3 regions of the Streptomyces coeruleofuscus genome follow, and region 3 is predicted to be linked to each of the others. Evidence: riboswitches for the same ligand, from Rfam matches in the RefSeq annotation. Region 3 holds a riboswitch; each other region holds the start of a gene.
The links. A riboswitch is a leader RNA that binds a small molecule or an ion and turns the genes downstream of it on or off. The one in region 3 is predicted to bind cyclic di-AMP.
Positions count from the first base shown of each region.

Region 1 (5,772 bases), on a different contig from region 3:
TATCTGCGCGAGGCGGGGACAGCCGTCGACGAGGCGTCCCCGACGGCCCAGGAGCTGGTCGACGCCTGCGCCGGCGGCCGCACGGTGGTCGTCGTGGCGACGGGCGAGGGCGAGCCGGCCCTGACGGACGGCCTGGCCCGCCTCGCCGGCACCGGCCGCGTCGCCATGCCCGAGCTGGAGCTGCTCCCCGCCTCCTACGACCTGCCGGGCGCCCGCCTGCTCGATCTCGTCCAGGTCATGGACCGCATCCGCGCCGAGTGCCCGTGGTCGTCCCAGCAGACCCACAAGGGCCTGGCCAAATACGGCATCGAAGAGGCGTACGAACTCGTCGAGGCGATCGAGGAGGGCGACCGTGACGAACTGCGCGAGGAGCTCGGTGACGTCCTCCTCCAGGTCGTCTTCCACGCCCGGATCGCCGAGGACGACCTGGAGAGTCCCTTCTCCGTCGATGACGTCGCCGCCGGCATCGTCGACAAGCTGATCCACCGCCACCCGCACGTCTTCGGCGACGAGACGGCCACCACGCCGGAGGAGGTCAAGGCACACTGGCTGCGCACCAAGGCGGTCGAGAAGCAGCGCGCCTCGATCACCGAGGGCATCCCCCTCGGCCAGCCCGGCCTGGCCCTCGCCGCCAAGCTGGCGTCCCGGGCCCGCACGGCGCACCTGGACATACCGCTCCCGCCCGTCGAGGGCATCGGCTACGAGCTGCTGGCCCTGGCGGTCCGCGCGGAGTCGGAGGGCGTCGACCCGGAGGCGGCCCTGAGAGCGGCGGCCCGCGCGTACCGGGACGCGATCAGGGAGGCCGAGGGCCGAGAGCGACGGCCGTGACGCGGTGCCCGGCGGGTCAGTCCCGCCAGTCCAGCTGCGCTTCCGGGATCCCGAGGGAACGGGCGTGGCCCTGTGCCCGCCGACGGCCCTCCGCGCGCCCGTGTGGATCCTGGCCGCGCGGATAGCGGAAGACCGCGCTGAGGAAGACCACGAACGCCTCGGGGGTGGTGTTGTAGTTGACGTACCAGCTCCCGGTCGGGTCCAGGCAAGCGGCCGGCCGCTCGGCCGGCGGTTCCGCGTCGGCCTCCTCCCCGGTGAAGTCCAGGAGCGTCCACCGCTGCGGCTGCCCGGCCGCCGCGCCCTCCACTTCCACCCTGGCGATCTTCGTGACGCGCAGCGGGACACCGGCCAACTCGGCCCCCACCCGCAGGCTCTCCGCGATCAACACGCCTTCGAGCACCTGGTCCTCCTCGATCCCGACGCGGTGAGAGCAGCGATGACCTCTGACAGTGGCGGCCGGCGGTGCCCCGGGCGCTGCGTAGGGTCGTGGCATGCGACGTGAAGTGCCCGGGGTGCCCGAACTGTTTTCGTGGGAGTTCGCCACCGACCCCTATCCCGCCTACGCCTGGCTCCGCGAGCACGCCCCCGTGCACCGCACCGAACTGCCCAGCGGCGTGGAGGCCTGGCTGGTCACGCGGTACGCCGATGCCAAGCAGACGCTCGCCGACCACCGGCTCTCCAAGAACCCCGCGCATCACGCCGAACCCGCGCACGCCAAGGGCAAGACCGGCATCCCCGGCGAGCGCAAGGCCGAGCTGATGACGCATCTGCTCAACATCGACCCGCCGGACCACACCCGGCTGCGGCGGCTCGTGTCCAAGGCGTTCACGCCCCGACGGGTCGCTGAGTTCGCGCCGCGGGTGCAGGAGCTCACGGACGGGCTCATCGACGGGTTCGCGGAGAAGGGGTCCGCCGACCTCATCCACGAGTTCGCGTTCCCGCTCCCCATCTACGCCATCTGCGACCTGCTCGGCGTCCCCCGCGAGGACCAGGACGACTTCCGCGACTGGGCGGGGATGATGATCCGTCACCAGGGCGGGCCCAGGGGCGGCGTGGCGCGGTCCGTGAAGAAGATGCGCGGCTACCTCGCCGACCTCATCCACCGCAAGCGGGAGGCGCTGCCCACCGAGCCCGCCCCCGGAGAGGACCTCATCTCCGGGCTCATCCGCGCCTCCGACCACGGTGAGCACCTCACCGAGAACGAGGCCGCGGCCATGGCCTTCATCCTGCTGTTCGCCGGCTTCGAGACGACCGTGAACCTGATCGGCAACGGCACCTACGCCCTGCTCACCCACCCCGAGCAGCGCGCGCGACTCCAGGCGTCCCTCGCCGCCGGGGAGACCGGCCTCCTGGAGACCGGCGTCGAGGAGCTCCTGCGCTACGACGGGCCCGTCGAACTCGCCACCTGGCGGTTCGCCACGCAGCCGCTCACCATCGGCGGGCAGCGGATCGCGCCCGGAGACCCGGTCCTCGTCGTCCTGGCCGCCGCGGACCGGGACCCGGAGCGGTTCGACGATCCGGACGTGCTCGACCTCGCCCGCCGCGACAACCAGCACCTCGGTTACGGCCACGGCATCCACTACTGTCTCGGCGCCCCGCTCGCCCGCCTGGAGGGCCAGGCCGCCCTCGCCGCGCTCCTCACCCGCCTCCCGGACCTGCGGCTCGCCGCGGACCCGGCCGAGCTGAGATGGCGCGGCGGCCTCATCATGCGCGGGCTGCGCACCCTGCCGGTGGAGTTCACGCCGACCCCAAGGTGACACGCCGTCAGGAATGTGATCTTCACGTGATCTGCGCGGCATGAACTTGTGACAAGTGATCGTCTGCCGATACGTTCACCCATCATCAGCGCGGCCCGGGGGACCCTGCGCCGCGCCGGTCACTGCTGTCTCGCGAAAGGTCTCCGTATGCTCTCCGGGAACGGTCGGCACCGTCGCCCCCGCCAGGCTCCGGCTCTCCTCGTCGCGGCAGGAGTGACCGGCTCCGCCATCGCGATCCCGCTCCTCGGAGCCTCCGGCGCCAGCGCGGCCGACGGCACGACCTGGGACCGGGTCGCGGACTGCGAGACCGGCGGCGCCTGGAGCCAGAACACCGGCAACGGATACTTCGGCGGCCTCCAGTTGTCCCAGGAGGACTGGGAGAACCACGGCGGCCTCGACTACGCCCCGAGTGCCGACCTGGCCAGCCGTTCCCAGCAGATAGCCGTGGCCGAGAGAATCCTCGCCGACCAGGGGGTCGGCGCGTGGCGCACCTGCGGGCTGCTCTCGGGTCTCCAGCAGGACAAGGACTCGGACACGTCCGGCTCGTCCGCCGCAACGGACTCGCCCGGGCTGCTCGACTCCTCCGAGTCGTCTCCTTCGTCCTCTCCGTCCGCGTCGCCGTCGCCTGACGCGCCGTCGACCTCGGAGGACGAAACCGCCAAGTCCGACAAGTCGTCTGATTCCGCCGATTCCTCGACGCAGGACCAGTCACAGGACCAGGAGTCCGACAGCTCTCCCTCGGCCGAACCCGAGAGTGACAAGTCTGACAAATCGCCGCAGAACGACGACTCTTCGGGCCTCACCGACACCGGCTCCGGCCGTCATCGCGGCCCCAGTGCCGACGAGGACACCGCGGCCGAGGACGGCCGTCCGTCCGGGGCCGCGGGCCGGCACGCCTCGCGCGGCGACGAAGCCTCGCGCGAGGCGACGGACGGCTCCTACGTCGTCCGTCCCGGCGACAGCCTCTGGTCCATCGCCGACTCCCTTGACCTCAGCGGCGGATGGCACGCGCTCTACGTCGGCAACGAGGCGGCCGTCGGCGTCGACCCGAACCTCATCCGCCCCGGTCAGAAGCTGGCGGTACGGGTCGAAGCGGACGACGAGTAGCTGGTGGGGCAGTACGGAAACGGCGGCGGAAGTCACCCCTAAACCGTGCGAGTTCACGCTGCGGTTCGCACCGAATGTCCCGTATAAGCCCGGTGAGAGATAGATCTCAGAAGCCCTGATCGTCTTTGAAATTCCGCGACTCGCATGTCTACGGTCATGACCGCTCGTCACCACGAGCTCCGGCTGCCGCAACGCCGAATCCTGCCAGCGGCCGCACGGGAACAGTCGTCGCGTCAAGCGCCGTAGGCAGGAGCGGGGGACCCAAGGTAAGTGCCGGGCCCGGCGGTTGAGGCAACTCGACGGCAGGTCCGGCTTGGGGTGAAGCCGCGTCCCGGGAGGGACGCGGCCGGGCAACTCAACCGGCCCGAACCCGACAGCTCACCTCGCAGGCGTCGGTGAGGGGATCTCTCCATGCTGTTTTCCGGCAAGGGCACGCACCGCCGTCCGTCCAAGGCCTCTCGGGTCATCGCCATCGCCGGTGTCACCGGTGCCGCCGTCGCCGCCCCGCTGATGGCGGCCGGCAACGCCTCCGCCGCCACCGCCTCCGAGTGGGACGCCGTCGCCCAGTGCGAGTCCGGCGGCAACTGGTCCATCAACACCGGCAACGGCTACTACGGCGGTCTGCAGTTCTCCGCCTCCACCTGGTCCGGCTACGGCGGCACCAAGTACGCCTCCACCGCCGACCAGGCGACCAAGGAGCAGCAGATCGAGATCGCCGAGAAGGTCCTCGCGGGCCAGGGCAAGGGCGCCTGGCCGGTCTGCGGCAAGGGCCTGTCGAGCGCCGGCTACAGCGGCGGCGCCGAGCAGAGCAGCGGCTCCACCGAGACCCGCCAGACCGAGCAGCAGCCGGCCTCCCGCTCCGACGAGCGCCCGGCCCAGACCCAGAAGACCCAGAAGACCGTCACCACCCCGACCGGCAAGAAGGTCAAGAAGGGCGACGGCGAGTACAAGGTGGTCAAGGGCGACACCCTCAGCTCCATCGCGACCGAGCGCAAGGTCGAGGGCGGCTGGGAGAAGCTGTTCGAGCTGAACAAGGACATCGTCCAGGACGCCAACCTCATCTACCCGGGCCAGCAGCTGCACCTGAAGTAAGCAGCGGCCCGCCCCCGTCCCCACGGGCTCCCCGCTCCGGTGCGTCTTCCCCCGTACGCACCGGGGCGGGGTTTTTTCTGCCGGTCTTTGCGATCCGGCTTTGTTCCGTTCGGAAACAATTTACTCTCGGTTCTGTCCATGGGGTGGGCGACCCGGTGGCCGATCGCTCGGAGCCGGTTAGGCTCATGTCGCGAGCCACCACGGCCCGCACCGCGCAGGGCCCGAGCGGCCCGCGTACCCGCGTCACATCAAGAAGGAGATGCTCGTGCCGTCCATCGACGTCGTCGTAGCCCGGGAAATCCTGGACTCCCGAGGCAACCCCACGGTCGAGGTCGAGGTCGGCCTCGACGACGGCAGCACCGGTCGTGCCGCCGTCCCGTCCGGCGCCTCCACGGGCGCCTTCGAGGCCATCGAGCTGCGCGACGGCGACTCGAACCGCTACCTCGGCAAGGGTGTGGAGAAGGCCGTCCTCGCGGTCATCGAGCAGATCGGCCCGGAGCTGGTCGGCTACGACGCCACCGAGCAGCGCCTGATCGACCAGGCCATGTTCGACCTGGACGCCACCGACAACAAGGGCTCCCTCGGCGCCAACGCCATCCTCGGCGTCTCCCTCGCCGTCGCCCACGCCGCCTCCGAGGCCAGCGACCTTCCGCTGTTCCGCTACCTGGGCGGCCCGAACGCGCACCTGCTGCCCGTGCCGATGATGAACATCCTGAACGGCGGCTCGCACGCCGACTCCAACGTGGACATCCAGGAGTTCATGATCGCTCCGATCGGCGCGGAGTCCTTCTCCGAGGCCCTGCGCTGGGGCGCCGAGGTCTACCACACGCTGAAGAAGGTCCTGAAGTCGAAGGGCCTGGCCACCGGCCTCGGCGACGAGGGCGGCTTCGCCCCGAACCTCGGCTCCAACCGCGAGGCCCTCGACCTCATCCTCGAGGCGATCAACGAGGCCGGCTACACCCCCGGCGAGCAGATCGCCCTGGCCCTC
Region 1 is NZ_BAAASE010000006.1:36,144-41,915, reverse strand. Features, by position in the region: gene ABFX81_RS23645 (nucleoside triphosphate pyrophosphohydrolase) at 1-828, shown strand, start outside; gene ABFX81_RS23640 (hypothetical protein) at 845-1,228, opposite strand; gene ABFX81_RS23635 (cytochrome P450) at 1,320-2,585, shown strand; gene ABFX81_RS23630 (transglycosylase family protein) at 2,733-3,692, shown strand; cyclic di-AMP (ydaO/yuaA leader) riboswitch at 3,921-4,099, shown strand; gene ABFX81_RS23625 (transglycosylase family protein) at 4,104-4,784, shown strand; gene eno (phosphopyruvate hydratase) at 5,050-5,772, shown strand, end outside.
Region 1: another riboswitch for cyclic di-AMP. It lies ahead of ABFX81_RS23625 (transglycosylase family protein); the one in region 3 lies ahead of ABFX81_RS05090 (peptidoglycan DD-metalloendopeptidase family protein).

Region 2 (5,772 bases), on a different contig from region 3:
TGATCGTGACCGCGAAGGACGGCACGGAGACGTGGTACTGCCACCTCTCCACCTACACGGTCCCCTCCGGTACGACCGTGAAGGCCGGCGATCCGATCGCGCGCTCCGGCAACTCCGGCAACTCGACCGGCCCCCATCTGCACTTCGAGGTGCGCCCGGCCGGCGGCTCGGCGATCGACCCGCTCCCGTGGCTGCGCAGCCACGGCATCGACCCGACGTAACGTCCCGGCAGCCCCCGCCGGTCGCCCGGCAGGGGCCGATCTCTCCGGCCTACAGCTTCTCCACCGGCGCGTACCGCAGCAGCAGCCGCTTCGGCTTGGTGTCCCCGAAGTCGATGGTGGCCTCGGCGTTCGCGCCCGTGCCCTTGACCGCGACGACGGTCCCGAGCCCGAACTGGTCGTGCGTGACCCGGTCCCCGACCGCCAGTCCCACGACCGGCTTCTCCGAGGTGCGGCGCGTGGCGAAACCGGACGCGCCCGACGCCGACGAACGGGAACGGGACGACGACAGCGAGGCCGCCACCCCGGAGACCGGTCCGGAGGACGCGGGCGCGGTCGCTCCCGTCCGCTTCCACTGCACATGGGCCGGCGGGATCTCCTCCAGGAACCGGGAGGGCGGGTTGTACGACGGCTGGCCCCAGGCGCTGCGCAGGGTGGACCGCGTCAGATACAGCCGTTCCCGCGCGCGCGTGATGCCGACGTACGCCAGGCGCCGCTCCTCCTCCAGCTCCTTGGTCTGGCCGAGGGCGCGCATGTGCGGGAAGACGCCGTCCTCCATGCCGGTCAGGAAGACGACCGGGAACTCCAGGCCCTTGGCGGTGTGCAGGGTCATCAGCGTGATGACGCCGTCGCCGTCCTCCTCGTCGGGGATCTGGTCGGAGTCGGCGACCAGCGCGACCTGTTCGAGGAAGTCGGACAGTGTGCCACCCGGGGCGGCAGCCCCTGAGGTCTCCGCGCCCTCGCCGCGCTCCTGCTCGAACTCCATGGCGACGGCGGCGAGTTCCTGGAGGTTCTCGATCCGGGTCTCGTCCTGCGGGTCGGTGGAGGCCTGCAACTCGGCGAGGTACCCGGTGCGTTCCAGGACGGCCTCCAGCACCGTGGCCGGTCCGGCGCCGGACTCGACGATCGTACGGAGGTCCTCCATCAGCGTGTTGAACCGCTTGACGGCGTTGGTGGAGCGCGCGGCCATGCCGTACGCCTCGTCGACGCGCTTCAGCGCCTGCGGGAAGCTGATCTTCTCGCGCTGGGCCAGGGCGTCGATCATCGCCTCGGCGCGGTCGCCGATGCCCCGCTTGGGGACGTTGAGGATCCGGCGCAGTGGCACCGAGTCCTCCGGGTTGGCGAGCACCCGCAGGTAGGCCAGGACGTCCCGGACTTCCTTGCGCTCGTAGAAGCGGACACCGCCGACGACCTTGTAGGGCAGGCCGACGCGGATGAAGATCTCTTCGAAGACCCGGGACTGGGCGTTGGTGCGGTAGAAGACGGCGACGTCGCCTGCCTTGGCGTCGCCGGCGTCCGTGAGGCGGTCTATCTCGTCGGCGACGAACTGCGCCTCGTCGTGTTCGGTGTCGGCGACGTAGCCGGTGATCTGCGCGCCCGTGCCCGCGTTGGTCCACAGGTTCTTGGGGCGGCGGGACTCGTTGCGCTCGATGACCGCGTTGGCCGCGCTGAGGATCGTCTGGGTGGAGCGGTAGTTCTGCTCCAGCAGGATCGTCGTCGCGTCCGGGTAGTCCTCCTCGAACTGGAGGATGTTGCGGATCGTCGCACCGCGGAAGGCGTAGATCGACTGGTCGGCGTCACCCACCACGCACAGCTCGGCGGGCGGGACGTCGTCCGGGCCCGGCGGTACGTCGACGGGGTGCTCGGAGGTGCCGACGAGCTCCCGGACGAGGGCGTACTGGGCGTGGTTGGTGTCCTGGTACTCGTCCACCAGGACATGGCGGAAGCGGCGGCGGTAGTGCTCGGCGACGTCCGGGAAGGCGCGGAGCAGGTTGACCGTCGTCATGATCAGGTCGTCGAAGTCGAGGGCGTTCGCCTCGCGCAGCCGCGACTGGTACATCGCGTAGGCCTGGGCGAGGGTCTTCTCGAAGCCGTCGGAGGCCTGGGCGGCGAAGTCCTCCTCGTCGATCAGCTCGTTCTTCAGGTTGCTGACCTTGGCGCTGAAGGACTTCGGCGGGAAGCGCTTGGGGTCGAGGTCCAGGTCGCGGCAGACCAGGGCCATCAGGCGCTTGGAGTCGGCGGCGTCGTAGATCGAGAAGGAGGACGTGAAGCCGAGCTTCTTGCTCTCGCGCCGCAGGATGCGCACGCACGCGCTGTGGAAGGTCATCACCCACATCGCGTTCGCCCGCGGGCCGACGAGCTGCTCGACGCGTTCCTTCATCTCGCCCGCGGCCTTGTTGGTGAAGGTGATCGCGAGGATCTGGCCCGGGTGCACACCCCGCTCGGCGAGCAGGTGGGCGATGCGGTGCGTCAGCACGCGGGTCTTGCCGGAGCCGGCGCCGGCCACGATGAGCAGCGGGGAGCCGGAGTGGACGACGGCGGCGCGCTGGTTGTCGTTCAGCCCCTCCAGGAGGGTGGCGGTGTCCACCACCGGGCGCGGGGCGCCGTCGCGGTAATAGGCGTCACGGTCCGGGGGCACGTCGAACTTCCCGCCGAACAGATCGTCCGGAACCGGCTCCGGTACGTGATCGTCCTCGGGTGGCGGCGGGGGCTCGTCCGCGGGGCCCCGCTGGGCCTGGAGGTCCGCCAGGAAGCTGTCGTCAAAGAGGCTGCTCATCGCTCTCCGAGTCTAGGGCGCCCCACTGACAGCCCGCCGCCGCCCTGAGAACATCGCCGAAAGGATCCCCTCGTCACCCTGCATCCACGCACGATCACAGCCCGCTACGCCGTCACAATTATGACGAACTCATGACCAACCCCCCTCCACCGGTGACGCTCGGCGACACTCTCGGCTAAGGTCACGAAAATGTATCGGGCATATCGCCCATCAACCTTCACAAGGGCCACACCAGTTGGCTACCGTGCGGGCAGGCCGCACGACCCCCACCGGCGAACGTCGCCGGGCCGCGCGGCCTCCGCCGAGTCCGGTGTGCCGCAGCGGCAGCCGGAGCCGGGGACCCAACCGAGAACTCTGGGGTGAATCGGCCCCACTCCGCCCTTCGCGGAGACGGCCGTAGGGCAACCCTTCCGATGTACCCGCCCGAACCCGACAGCTAACCCGGTAGGCGGAGCATGGAAGGAGTCGCCTCCCTTGGCGTCGCACCGCAAGTCGCGTCCCGCGGGTACGCGCGTCGCAGGCATACGGACCCCCGCCCTCGCAACGGCGGCCCTCACGTCCGTGGCCCTGCTGTCCCAGTCGGCCAACGCCGCCCCCGAGGCCGACGACAAGCCGAGCCTGGAGGAAGTCGAGAAGAAGGTCGACGACCTCTACCGCCAGGCCGAGTCGGCCACCGACAAGTACAACGCGGCCAAGGAGAAGACCGCGAAGCAGCGCAAGCGCGTCGACACCCTCCTCGACGGCGTCGCGCAGCGCACCCAGAAGCTCAACGAGGCGCGGGAGAAACTGGGTTCGTTCGCCGCCGCCCAGTACCGCACCGGTGCCTCCGCCCCGGACACGGCGACGTTCCTGCTCGCGGACACCCCGCAGGACTACTTCGACCAGACCCAGCTGATGGACCGGATGACCGGCCGTCAGAAGATCGCGGTCGACGACTACGTCACCCAGCAGTCCGAGACGATGAAGAAGCGTCAGGAGGCCACCGAGAGCCTCGAGACGCTCAACGAGACGCAGGGCGACCTGAAGACGGCCAAGGCGACCGTCCAGCGGAAGCTCGCCGAGGCGCGCGAACTGCTGTCGAAGCTGACCGCCGAGGAGAAGGCGCGGCTCGCGGCGATCGAGAGGGAGAAGCAGCAGGAGGCCGCCCGCAAGGCCGCCGAGCTGGCCCGGCAGCAGGCCGCACAGCAGCAGGCGCAGGAGGAGGCCGCCCAGCAGCAGGAGAGCGAAGCGTCCTCGTCGTCGGGAGCGTCCTCCTCGACGGGCTCGTCCTCCTCGACGGCCCCGGCCGACTCCTCGTACGCCACCAAGGCCGAGAAGGCCCTCGCCTTCGCCCGCGCCCAGATCGGCAAGCCGTACGTCTGGGGCGCCGTCGGCCCCGGCTCCTACGACTGCTCCGGCCTCACCCAGGCCGCGTGGAAGGCCGCCGGTGTCACCCTGCCGCGCACGACGTGGGACCAGGTCAACGCCGGCACGACCGTTTCCCTGACCAATGCGCAGCCCGGTGACCTGGTCTTCTTCTACGACGACCTCTCACACGTCGGCATCTACATCGGCAACGGCATGATGATCCACGCCCCGAAGCCCGGCACCTATGTGCGCGAGGAATCGATCTACTACGACGGCGAGTCGTCGATCCACAGCGTGGTGCGGCCGGCCTGAGGGCCCGCACGTCACCGCGGGCACGCGCGCGTGAGGGCACTCACGCTTTTGGCAGCGCACGCGCGCGTGCCCCGCCTGGAACGGACGCGGCGCCTCCTAGCATCGGCTCCATGCCCGGCCCCTCCCCCTCCACCGCCTGGTGGGCGCAGCGAGCGCCGTCCGCGAGTGCCGCCGTGCTGGCGACCGGCACCCTTGCGGTCGGTCTGGATCTGGCGGGGTACGGCGTCCTCTCCCGCATCGTCCTCGGCCTGGCCTGCGCGGCCTGGCTGATGCTCGCCGCGGACTTCACCCTGCGGCTGCTGCTCGCCGGCACGAGACGGCGGGCGTACGCGGCCCTGCCGGGCCTCCTGGACACCGTGGCGACGGCCGCCCTCACCACCGTGGCGGCGACGGCCGTCCTGGGCACCGGCTTCTCGGCGGCCGGCTCGCAGTCCCTGGCGGCGGCACTGCTGGTGCTGGCCGTGCTGCTCTGGCCCGTGCCGCTGGCCCTCCCCGCGCAGGACGGGGAGCGGCGCCGGCCCGGCACGGTGTTCGCGCGCTGCATGGCCACGCAGGGACTCGCCGTGCTCGGCGCCACGCTCGCCGCTGCCGAGTCGGCGGCCTGGCTCGCGCACGCCGCGCTGGTGCTCTTCTGGCTGGGGCTCGTGCTGTACGTCCTCGCCCTGGCCCGTTTCGATGTGCGGCAGGTGGCCGAAGGGCGCGGCGACCACTGGCTCGCGGGCGGGGCGCTCGCCATCTCGGCGCTGGCCGGGGCGCGGCTGATCAGCTCCGACAGCGCACGCCTGTACCTGTGGAACGACGACGACCGCGGCGTCCTGCGCCATGTGACGGTCGTGCTGCTCGTGCTCGCACTGGCCGGCTGCGCCGTCCTGCTCGCCGCCGAGTTCCTACGGCCCCGCCCCCGTCACGACATCCGCCGCTGGGCGACCGTGTTCGCCTGGGCCAAGACGGCGGCGGCGGCACTGGCCGTCGCCGCCGCCCTCGACGTCTCCTGGCTCGACGGCCTCGGGGAGGTCTTGCTGTGGGTCGCGGTGGCCGCGTGGCTCGCGGTCACCGCCTGGGCGGTCGCCTCGGCCCGGACCTACGTCCTGCCCGGCCGGGTCAGGTCCAGAGCACGGCGATGAAAACGTTCGCCGTGGTCAGCGCCCCGACCAGGCCGAAAAGGCTCTTGTCCACCTTCTCGTCGTCCCGTTTCACGTAGACCAGGCCGAGGATCACGATCAGCAGGGCCAGCTTCACGCCGATCTTGATGTTGTTCACGGTCTGGTCGTCGGCCTGGTTGAGGCCGACCAGGATCACACCGGTGACCAGCATCGTCAGCGCGCCGTGCAGCATCGC
Region 2 is NZ_BAAASE010000004.1:166,599-172,370, reverse strand. Features, by position in the region: gene ABFX81_RS16200 (M23 family metallopeptidase) at 1-221, shown strand, start outside; gene pcrA (DNA helicase PcrA) at 271-2,775, opposite strand; cyclic di-AMP (ydaO/yuaA leader) riboswitch at 3,065-3,241, shown strand; gene ABFX81_RS16190 (NlpC/P60 family protein) at 3,250-4,434, shown strand; gene ABFX81_RS16185 (SLAC1 family transporter) at 4,545-5,558, shown strand; gene ABFX81_RS16180 (hypothetical protein) at 5,536-5,772, opposite strand, start outside.
Region 2: another riboswitch for cyclic di-AMP. It lies ahead of ABFX81_RS16190 (NlpC/P60 family protein); the one in region 3 lies ahead of ABFX81_RS05090 (peptidoglycan DD-metalloendopeptidase family protein).

Region 3 (5,772 bases):
AAGTGGCTCCACACGGTCCGGAAGGCGAAGTGCCCGCGGGTGTACGGCTGCGGGTCCGTGTAGTCGAAGACGAGGCGCCCGTTGTTCCACCACCTGACCGTCGAGCCGTCGGAGACGATCCGGACCCGGTGGGGCTCGTTGGGGACCAGCAGCGGCTCGGTGTAGTCGTAGACCAAGGGCCGCACGCCGGGCTCGCCGACGTACCGCCGCAGCCGGGTCGTGGTGTTGTAGTTCGCGCCGTAGCCCGCGTAGTACGTCGTCAGGTGGTCGTACTCCGCCAGCGCCCCACCGCGCGGCGTGGCGAAGAGATCGCCCGGGGAGCGGACGTCGGTCGCGTTCCAGAAGTTGTTGAGGTCCGAGACACGGTCGTTGACCCCGCCCTCGGAGACCGGCGTGGCGGTGTACTCGAGGACGTACGGCCCGTCGAGCCGCCGCCTGAACCACACGGTCGCCCCGCTCGGTACGTCGATCTCCAGGACGCCGCGAGAGGCGGTCACGGTCCCGCCGTCCTGGAGTTCGGTCGCCCACTGGGAGAGGCCGTGGCAGAAGTCGTCGTGGGCGATGAGGCGGCGGTGCCGGGGCGCGGCATGGGCGGCGCCCGTCGGGACGAGGGCCACCAGGCCGGCTCCGGCTGCCAGGGCTGCGAACGCTCTGCGAGTGGTCGGCACGGGACACGTCTCCTCGGTGATCCGCCTGGAAGGCTCTAGAAAGCGCTTGCGCTCCGGACTGGATCACTGTGTCCCAACTGCCGCCCGCTGTCGATCCCTTGGGCGCGACCGATCACATCGGGCCCGCACACACCGAAGGCCGGACCCGGGGATCGGGGTCCGGCCGACGGTTGCGTGTCAGGCGGGTGGTCGTGCGGTCGGTCAGCCGACGGAGACGCCGTGCGAGCGCAGGTAGGCGACCGGGTCCACGTCCGAGCCGTAGTCCGGCGTGGTGCGGATCTCGAAGTGCAGGTGCGGTCCGGTCACGTTGCCGGTGGCACCGGAGAGGCCGACCTGCTGGCCCGCGCTCACGGTCTGGCCCGCCGAGACGGAGAGCGAGGACAGGTGGGCGTACTGCGCGTAGCTGCCGTCGTTGAGCTTGATGACGACCTGGTTGCCGTACGCGCCGCCCCAGCCGGCGGAGACGACCGTGCCGGCGCCGACGGCCTTGAGCGAGGTGCCCGTCGGGACGACGAAGTCGACACCGGTGTGGTAGCCGCTGGACCACATGCTGCCGGACATCCGGTACGGGGTGCCGACGGTGGCACCGTCCACCGGGGCGCTGTAGCCGCTGGAGGTCGCGGCGGCCGGCTTGGCGGCGGCCGGCTTCGAGGGCGACTCGGAGGCGGACGACTTCGGAGCCGAGGGCTTGGCAGCCGAGGACTTCGAGGACTTGGAGGCCGAGGACTTCGGCGAGGACGGGGCCGGGGCCTTGGACTCGCCCGCCGCCTTCTTGCCGATCGACAGCTTCAGGCCCGGGTGGATCAGCGACGGGTCGTCGCCGACGGCGTCACGGTTGTCCGTGTAGAGCTTCTTCCAGCCCCCGTCGACGTTCTGCTCGTCGGCGATCTTCGCGAGATAGTCACCGGACTGCACGGTGTACGTCCGGGCGCCCGTGGCCTTTTCGGCGGCCTTCTTCTCGGCGGCCGGAGCGGACTGGACGGTCTTTTCCGCAGCCGACTGCGGGGTGGCGGCGTGGGCGCCGCCGGCGCCCATGAGCGGAAGGGCGAGAGCGGCTCCGCCGGTTCCGGCGACGGCGATGGAGCGGGTGAAGCGCTGGGTCTTCGGGCGGCGGTGCTTACCCTTCGCGGGCATGGCGAATTCCTCTCCGTCGCCTGCGAGGTGAGCTGTCGGGTTCGGGCTGGAGATGCCCGGCCGCGCCGAGGCGCGGCTTAACCCCAAGCCGTTCCGGGAACCGGAACAGGCGTCTTACCTGTGGGTCCCCCGCTCCTGCCGTACGTCGGGTCAGTGTGTGGGGCTCCGGGCGGCGGCAGGATTAGGCGTCCGTCCGGATTGGGGTGGAACGTAAGCGACCAAGACGCAAAGGGACAAGTTCCCGGTTGCCTGTGACGGCGTTTTTCTTGACGCACCGGCACATTTTCCGTGACGGAGCGTGGATTAGCGATCTCCCGCTTTCCTCAATACCCCTGAATATCGCCAGAATTACGTGTACATGGCAACAACACATCGTCACGAATATGACGATGCTCACGCACCCCGACCTCGTCTCCTTTACGATCGGGGCACGTTATGTCGAAATAACCGAAGAACTCCCTATTCGGACAGAACGGCTACTTACGCTTAAGCCGGACGACGGTGGCGTCCAGATCCCCGCGCAGACCGACCCGCAGCCCGTGATGGAGCAGTACGGCACCTCGGTGAACTTCGCCCGTTTTAAGGCATTCGTACGATGCCGTGGGGTCGAGGCCCCGCAGCCGGAGCGCCGGTACGGGCTCGCCGTAGCGCTGCGCCTGGAGCCAGGCCAGGACGACGGTCTCGCCGCCGAGGGTGTACTGCACGGCGCTCAGGCCGCCCTCCGGCGGTCGCAGCCGGTACTGGTCGCCGCGCTGCACCACGGGCCGGATCTCCTTGTAGAGCGCCACCCAGTCCCGCGCCTCGGCGAGTTCCTCCCCCGTCCACTTCGTGAGGTCGCCGCCGACCCCGAGCACCCCGGCCATGGCACTGACGAACCGGAACCGCAGGGAACTGGCGCGCTGGTTGAGCATGGCGTTCGGACTGTCGGTGACCCAGGCGGCCATGACCCGGGCCGGATGGATCTGGCTGAAGCCGTGCTGGATGGCGAGCCGGTCGAGCGGGTCGGTGTTGTCCGAGGTCCACACCTGGTCCGTGCGGCTCAGCACACCGAGGTCGATCCGGCCGCCGCCGCCCGAGCAGGACTCGAAGGCCACCCCGGGGTGAGCGGCCCGCAGCCGGTCCAGCAGGGCGTACAAGGCATGGACGTGGTCGACCCACAGCCGCTGCGGGTAGGGGTCGTCCGGCCAGCCGGCGTCGGTGAAGCAGCGGTTGAAGTCCCACTTGACGTAGTCGATCGGGGCGCTGGAGAGGAGCCCGTCGAGCTGGTGCCAGAGGTACTCCTGGACGTCCGCGCGGGCGAGGTTCAGTACGAGCTGATTGCGGAACTCCGTCCGCTTTCGTCCCGGTTGGTACTGCACCCAGTCCGGGTGCGCGCGGTACAGGTCGCTGTCGGCGTTGACCATCTCCGGCTCGACCCAGATCCCGAACTGCATGCCGAGGCCGTGCACGTGGTCGGCGAGCGGCTTGAGGCCGCCCGGGAAGCGGTCCGGGTTGGGAGTCCAGTCACCGAGCCCGGCCCGGTCACTCGTACGCGCCCCGAACCAGCCGTCGTCGACCACGAACAGCTCGACGCCCATGGCGGCGGCCCGCTCGGCGAGCGCCCGCTGCTGCTCCTCGGAGATGTCGAACTCGGTGGCCTCCCAGGAGTTGAACAGGACCGGCCGGTCCCGGCCGGCGTCCGGGATCACGTGCGCCCGCTGGTAGGCGTGCCAGGCGCGGCTCGCCCCGCCGAAGCCGCCGTCGGTCCAGAGCCCGGCGAAGACGGGAGTCGTGTACGACTCCCCCGTGCCGAGCATCAGCAGGCCCGAGTCGTCGTACCCGGCCCCGCCGGTGATCTGCACGCGCGCGTCCGGGAGTCGGGCCACGGCGATCCGCCAGGACCCGGACCAGCCCAGGGCGCATCCGTAGACCTCGCCGCGCTCCTCGGTGGCGTCGGTGTCGAGCGCGACCCACGGCAGGTGCTGGTGACCGGTGTGGCCGCGGCGGCTGCCGATGGCCTTCTCGCCGTGGGTGAGGGCGGAGCGCTCCAGGCGGGACTCGGCGCCCCAGCGGCCGTGCAGCTGGGACAGCCGCCAGGTGTCGCGGTCGGGCAGGGTCCAGGTGGCGGAGTCGGCGCGCAGCACTTCGACGGACGGCCCGCGGTTGTCGAGGGTCACCCAGCGCTCGACGACGTCCGTCGAGGAGCGCATCCGGTAGTGCAGCGTGATGGTCAGGTCACCGTCGCGGAAGCGCAGCCGCAGCTCGCCGTCCCCGGCGTCGTGCCCCTCATAGGTCCACTCGGTGCCGCGCCGCTCCGGGGTGCGGACGGACAGGGCGGGCCGGACGAAACGGGGGCCGCCCTCGACCGGGTACTCCTCGCGCCCGTCGAGCGGGGACTCGAAGGGCCAGTAGTCCGGCAGCGGCCGGACGGCGAGGGCCTCGGCGTCGGCGAGGCCGATCCGGGGGCCCCAGTGCAGGTGCAGCAGCTCGTCACGGTCGGTGACGTGGACGGCGTAGCTACTGGCCGGCCCCGAGAGGACCCAGGTACGACCGTCTTCGGAGATGTCCAGCATCAAGCCCTCACAGGTTCGAACAGGCCCGCTCAGGAGCGACCAGGCCCCAACATCATCAAGGGCTGCGGGGGCTCCCGGCAACGGCTGTGGACAACTCATTGCCCCAGGCAGGCATGTCGTATCGTCGAGTGGTGCCCGTCGACGAGCCGCGCCGGCGGCGCCGAAGGGGAGGAGCCCTCGTGACACAGCAGGTCCCGTCGACCGAGCCCGAGCTGGCCGGAGTGCGCAACTTCCGTGATGTGGGCGGACTGCCGACCGTGGACGGACGCCGGGTGCGGCAGGGAGTGCTGTTCCGCAGCGGCCACCTCGCGCACGCGACCGGTGAGGACGCCGCCTTCCTGGCCACCCTGGGCCTGCACACGATCTTCGACTTCCGCAACGCGGCGGACCAGAAGCTCGAGGGGCCGGACGTCGAGCTGCCGGGCGTGCGCAATGTGAACCTGCCGCTGAGCGACCCGGCCGACGGCGCCGAGTTCTGGCGGATGGTCCGCGACGGCGACCTGGACCAGCTCCGCGCGATCCTCTCGGACGGCAAGGGCGCGGACCGCATGATCGCCTCGTACCGCATGATCATCCGGACCCGCACGGCCGAGCACTCCCGGGTGCTGCACGCGCTCGCCGAGGACAGCGTCCCCGCCCTGATGCACTGCGCGGCGGGCAAGGACCGCGCGGGCCTGTCCATCGCCGTGACGCTGCTCGCCCTGGGCGTCGAGCGCGAGGCGATCGTCGACGACTACCTGAAGTCCAACGCCAAGCACCGGCGCTACAAGGTGCGCCGCAGCAGCTCCGCCGCCTCGGCCTACTCCCCCGAGGTCATGGAGCTGCTCAGCCCCCTGTTCGACGCGCGCGCCGAGTACCTGGCGGCGGCCTTCGACACCATCGAGGAGACCTGGGGCGGCGTCGACTCCTATCTGGAGAAAGGACTCGGGCTCACCCCGGAGGCCCGGGAGCGGCTGCGCGAGCGACTGCTCGACTGAGGTGCACGGCTAACGGGCCCCCGCCTCGAACAGGAAGTACACGAACGCGGCGAAGATGTGCCCCACCACGAGGTAGACGAACAACCGCACCCACAGAGCGCGGGGGAACTTCTCCTCCATGTCCTTCATGGCATGTCTCCAGGGGTGGGGCCCAGGCACAGGGCGGCCGTGGGGCTCTGCAAGAGGGTGTGGACGAAGAGCAGTTCGACGCCGTCCGAGTCCTGGGCGGCGATCCGGTGCGGGGTCAGCGAGTCGAAGTGGGCGCTGTCGCCGGGCGCGAGCTGGTGCGTGGTGTCACCCAGGCTCAGCCGCAGCCGCCCCCTCAGCACGTGGAGCCACTCCTCGCCGGGGTGGACGCGCACGATGTCGCCCTGGGAGCCATGGGGGACGTGCACGCGCAGGGCCTGCATCCCGCGGCCGGAGGCGCCCGCCTGCCAGTAC
Region 3 is NZ_BAAASE010000001.1:1,168,970-1,174,741, reverse strand. Features, by position in the region: gene ABFX81_RS05095 (DUF6250 domain-containing protein) at 1-668, opposite strand, end outside; gene ABFX81_RS05090 (peptidoglycan DD-metalloendopeptidase family protein) at 870-1,802, opposite strand; cyclic di-AMP (ydaO/yuaA leader) riboswitch at 1,807-1,961, opposite strand; gene ABFX81_RS05085 (alpha-galactosidase) at 2,279-4,354, opposite strand; gene ABFX81_RS05080 (tyrosine-protein phosphatase) at 4,534-5,331, shown strand; gene ABFX81_RS05075 (DUF6126 family protein) at 5,341-5,460, opposite strand; gene ABFX81_RS05070 (helix-turn-helix domain-containing protein) at 5,457-5,772, opposite strand, start outside.